2 regions of the Halomonas sp. I5-271120 genome follow, and region 2 is predicted to be linked to the other one. Evidence: predicted binding sites of a transcription regulator. Region 2 holds the regulator's gene; the other holds the start of a gene.

Region 1 (2,203 bases), 1.4 Mb from region 2:
TCCTGAAGCACCCGCAGCAGCTTGGGCTGCAGGGCCAGGGGCAGCTCGCCGACCTCATCGAGCATCAGGGTGCCACCATCGGCCATAGCGAAGTGCCCGCGGCGTTCGGCGTGTGCGCCCGAAAAGGCGCCGCGCCGGTGGCCAAACAGCTCGCTTTCGATCAGGTGCTCGGGAAGGGCGGCGCAGTTGACCTGCACGAGTGGGCCGCGGTGGCGTTGGGAGCGGACATGCAGGGCGCGCGCCACCGCTTCCTTGCCGACCCCGGTCTCGCCATGCAGTAGCACGCTCATGTCGGTAGGTGCCACCAATGACAGGGCGTTCATCAGGCGCCCCATGACGGGGCTGTGCCACTGTTGAAGAGGGACGCTGCGTTGCTCTTCCTCCAGGGCCTCGCTGAGCTGCTGGCGGGTGGTGCTGAGCTGCTCGGCCACTCGCAGACAGGTGCCAAGCAGGCGCGCGGCGGCCAGCAGCTCGCCATCATCCAGGCTTGCCAGCCCCTGGACGTCCAGAGCATCGAGCGTCAGCAAGCCGATCAGCCGATCGCCGTCCCTGAGTGCAACGCCCAGGCAGTCATGGACCTGGCTCATGTCCTCGTCGATCAGGCCATCGAAAGGGTCGGGCAGCTCGCTGTCGGGCGGAAAGCGACAGATGCCCGGATGGGAGGCGATGGCAGCCAGGCGAGGGTGTTCCTGCAGCCGGAAGGGGCGGCCGCGAACGTCATCGGGCAGGCCCAGGACCGCCACCGGCCGCAGGCTATCCTGGTTCATCACCATCAGGGTGCTGGCATCGGCTTGGGTATCACCGACCAGCGCATGCAGAAGCCTGGTCCAGTCATCGTGGTAGGTATCCTCGGCATCGCCTGTGGAAAGGCGAGCGAGCAGGTCACGTAGGGCATCGAGAAAGTCAGTCATGGAGATGTCCTTATGACAATTTATGGTCATAAAGACATCATGTTTACTGTCAATTTGTCAATCCGGGCTGGCACCTCTCATGCCTAGGATCATTGATTGGTCAGGAAGGACATTGCCGAAAGCCGCATGAGGCGCGTGCAGCGAGAGATTTGGTAATGTGCGGCGCACTTCTGGCATGAAGATTGCTTATTGATAAAGAAGCAGGGCACGGAGTGTTACCTCGATGCCCCGCCGTTGCTGTAACTCAACGGGTTGCAGCCAAGCATCTTTATCAACCGTCTTTACCAAGAGTGAGAGCCTGAATGCTGACGAAAGACCAGGAAAGTCTGATCGATGCGACTGCGCCAGTGGTGGCCGAGCACCTCGGTACCATTACGTCACGCTTTTATCCGCTGATGTTCTCCCGTTACCCGGAAGTCTCTGTGCTGTTCAATGCGGCGCATCAGGCCGACGGTGCCCAGCCGCAGGCGCTCGCTGGGGCGGTGCTGGCCTATGTGCAACTGCGCAGGGAGCCCGCTCGTGCCCGGCAGGTGCTGGCCACGGTGGTCAGTAAGCATGTCTCGCTGGGTATTCGTCCCGATCAGTACCCGATCGTCGGCGAGTGCCTGATGGCGGCCATCGGCGAGGTGCTGGGCGATGCCGTGACGCCCGACGTCGCCGATGCCTGGGGAGCGCTCTACGAGGAACTGGCAGGCTTGCTGATCGAGCTTGAGGACCATCGCTATCATGAATTTGCCCAGCGTGAGGGCGGTTGGCGGGGCACTCGGACCTTCCGCATCGACGCGACCCGCCAGGAGAGCTCGGTGATTCGCTCCTTCGTGCTGGTCCCAGAAGATGGCGGGCCCGTGGCCGATTTCGTGCCGGGGCAGTTCATCGGGGTGCGGCTCATGATCGACGGTGCCCCTGTCTATCGTCACTACAGTCTTTCGGCCTCGCCCAACGGTGAGCGCTACCGGCTGTCGATCAAGCGTGAGCCTGAGGGTCGGGTCAGCCGGCATCTGCACGATGTGCTTGGCGTCGGCGACACTCTTGAACTGCTGCCGCCGGCCGGGGAACTAACCCTCGAAGAAAGTGACACGCCGCTGATGCTGATCAGTGGCGGTGTTGGCCAGACGCCGATGTTGCCGCTGGCAGCGCAGGGGTTGGAGCAGGGCCGTGAGGTCGTCTACCTGCATGCCGCACAGGAGCGCGCCCAGCATGCCTTCGCCGAGGAGCTGGCATCGCTGAAGGCGGCCTATCCCGAGCGTTTGACCTGCGCGGTCGTCTACGAGCGCGCTGAGACGGGCAATACC
Region 2 (2,203 bases):
TCGAGGAACTGCTGGCCGAGTTTCACATCGACCACATCCGCGACAACACCGGCATGAGCCTGTCCGGTGGCGAGCGCCGCCGAGTCGAGATCGCTCGTGCGCTGGCCACCGAGCCGGCCTTCATCCTGCTCGATGAGCCCTTCGCTGGCGTCGACCCGATCTCGGTATCCGACATCAAGTCGATCATCCGTGCCCTGCGCGCACGCGGCATCGGCGTACTGATCACCGACCACAACGTGCGTGAGACCCTGGATATCTGCGACAGCGCCTACATCGTCGGCGACGGTGAAATCATTGCCGCAGGCGATACCGAGGCCATCCTCGCCAACCAGAAGGTCAGGGACGTCTACCTGGGCGAGGATTTCCGGCTCTAGGCCTCACTGCAGCGCTCTAGATGCCAATCTGGCGCAGGAACCCCACCTCCCCCGACGACACAAAGCCCCTGCCTGACATTCGAAATGCGAATCTTTGCCTGTCAATGGCATGTTTATTGCTAATGATTTGCTCTCAGTGGCTTGCATGGCATCCGGCCAGGGGCTAAGTTATCCATTCCATTTTGCTGACACGCGCCACGCCATGGTCATGAAACCCTCGTTGCAACTCCGCGTCGGCACCCAGCTGACCATGACACCTCAGCTCCAGCAGGCGATCGCGCTGCTGCAACTCTCGACCCTGGATTTGCGCCAGGAGATTCAGCAGGCGCTGGAATCCAACCCCATGCTGGAACTCGATGAGGCCTATGGCGAGCAGGACGTTGCCGAGCCACGTGAGGATGACTGGTCTACCGAGATTCCAAGCGAGTTGTCTACCGACAGCGACTGGTCTGATACCTATCAGGACATGGCGGCCTCAGGAGCCGGCTCAGAGGGCCCCGACCTCGATCGCAATGCCATCGGTGTCAGCCTGCGCGACCATCTCGCCTGGCAACTGGCCATGGCCGACGTCAATGATACCGAACGCCAGATTGCCGAGAGCCTGATCGATGCCGTGGCCCCCAGCGGCTACCTGGAAGGCAGCCTCGACGAATTGACTCAGGGCCTGCGTGCCCAGGGGCTCGACAGCCTCAAGACCAGTGACGTCGAACGGGTCCTGCTGCGCCTGCAGCAGTTCGAGCCCACCGGTATCTTTGCCCGCGACCTGCGCGAGTGCCTGCTACTCCAACTTGGCGCCCTGCCGGCAGACATTCCCCTGCTTCCCCAGGCCAAGCGCCTGATTCGCCAGTTTCTCGAGGCCCTGGCCAGCGATGATCGCAAGCTGCTCAAGCGGCGGTTGCGACTGGACGACGAGCAGCTAGGCCAGGTGATCGCCCTGATCCGCTCACTCGATCCGCGACCCGGCCAGGCGTTCGACAACGACGGCAGCGATTATGTGATTCCCGACCTGATCGCCCGGCACAGCCATGAGGGGTGGCATATCGAGCTCAACCCCGAGGCACTGCCGCGGATGCGCATCCAGCCGGATTATGCCGCACTGATTCGTCGTGCCGACAAGAGCGACGACAACACCTTCATGAAGCAGCATCTGCAGGAGGCTCGCTGGCTGATCAAGAGCTTGTCGAGCCGCAACGACACCCTGCTGCGCGTGGGGCGCGAAATCATGGTTCGCCAACTCGATTTCCTCGATAAGGGCGAAGAGGCCATGAAGCCCCTGATCCTGGCCGACATCGCCGCACAGGTCGAAATGCATGAATCGACGATCTCGCGGGTCACCACGCAGAAATTCATCCATACCCCGCGGGGCGTTTTTGAGCTGAAGTATTTCTTCTCGAGCCAGGTCGGCGGCGAAGGCGGTGACGCGCATTCCAGTACGGCCATTCGCGCGCGGCTAAAGAAGCTGATCGGCAGCGAGCCGCCGCGCAAGCCGCTCTCAGACAGCAAGCTGGTCGATCTGCTGGCCGATAGTGGTATACAGGTAGCCAGGCGTACCGTGGCCAAGTATCGAGAAGCGCTGGGCATCCCACCTTCCAGTGAGCGCAAGCGGCTTTCATGATGCCGTGAAGAACCGCACCTTAACGGCATAACCTGTTGACCTGGCGGTGGAAAAACACCGAAAGTAATCGCGTAGGAAAAGCGCCTTGAGAAGGGGTATGCAGCGCGCCAAAAAGGGTTACAATCGATTGGCCAACCGCAGGATAAGGAGCGTGCCATGCAAGTCAACATCACCGGCCATCACGTCGAACTCACCGACGCACTGCGTGACTATG

Evidence for each region. Region 2 encodes sigma-54, which starts transcription at its own class of promoters, with help from an activator protein. Its sites were predicted from a motif close to TGGCACNNNNNTTGCTNT; they were not measured.
Region 1: hmpA (NO-inducible flavohemoprotein) is a predicted target of sigma-54. The motif match lies at 1,083-1,100, and genes of this name have one in related genera.

The regions. Positions count from the first base shown of each region.
Region 1 covers NZ_CP130701.1:421,840-424,042, reverse strand. Annotated here, with positions in the region: gene norR (nitric oxide reductase transcriptional regulator NorR) at 1-911, opposite strand, end outside; gene hmpA (NO-inducible flavohemoprotein) at 1,214-2,203, shown strand, end outside.
Region 2 covers NZ_CP130701.1:2,794,964-2,797,166, reverse strand. Annotated here, with positions in the region: gene lptB (LPS export ABC transporter ATP-binding protein) at 1-374, shown strand, start outside; gene Q2K57_RS12495 (RNA polymerase factor sigma-54) at 577-1,989, shown strand; gene hpf (ribosome hibernation-promoting factor, HPF/YfiA family) at 2,146-2,203, shown strand, end outside.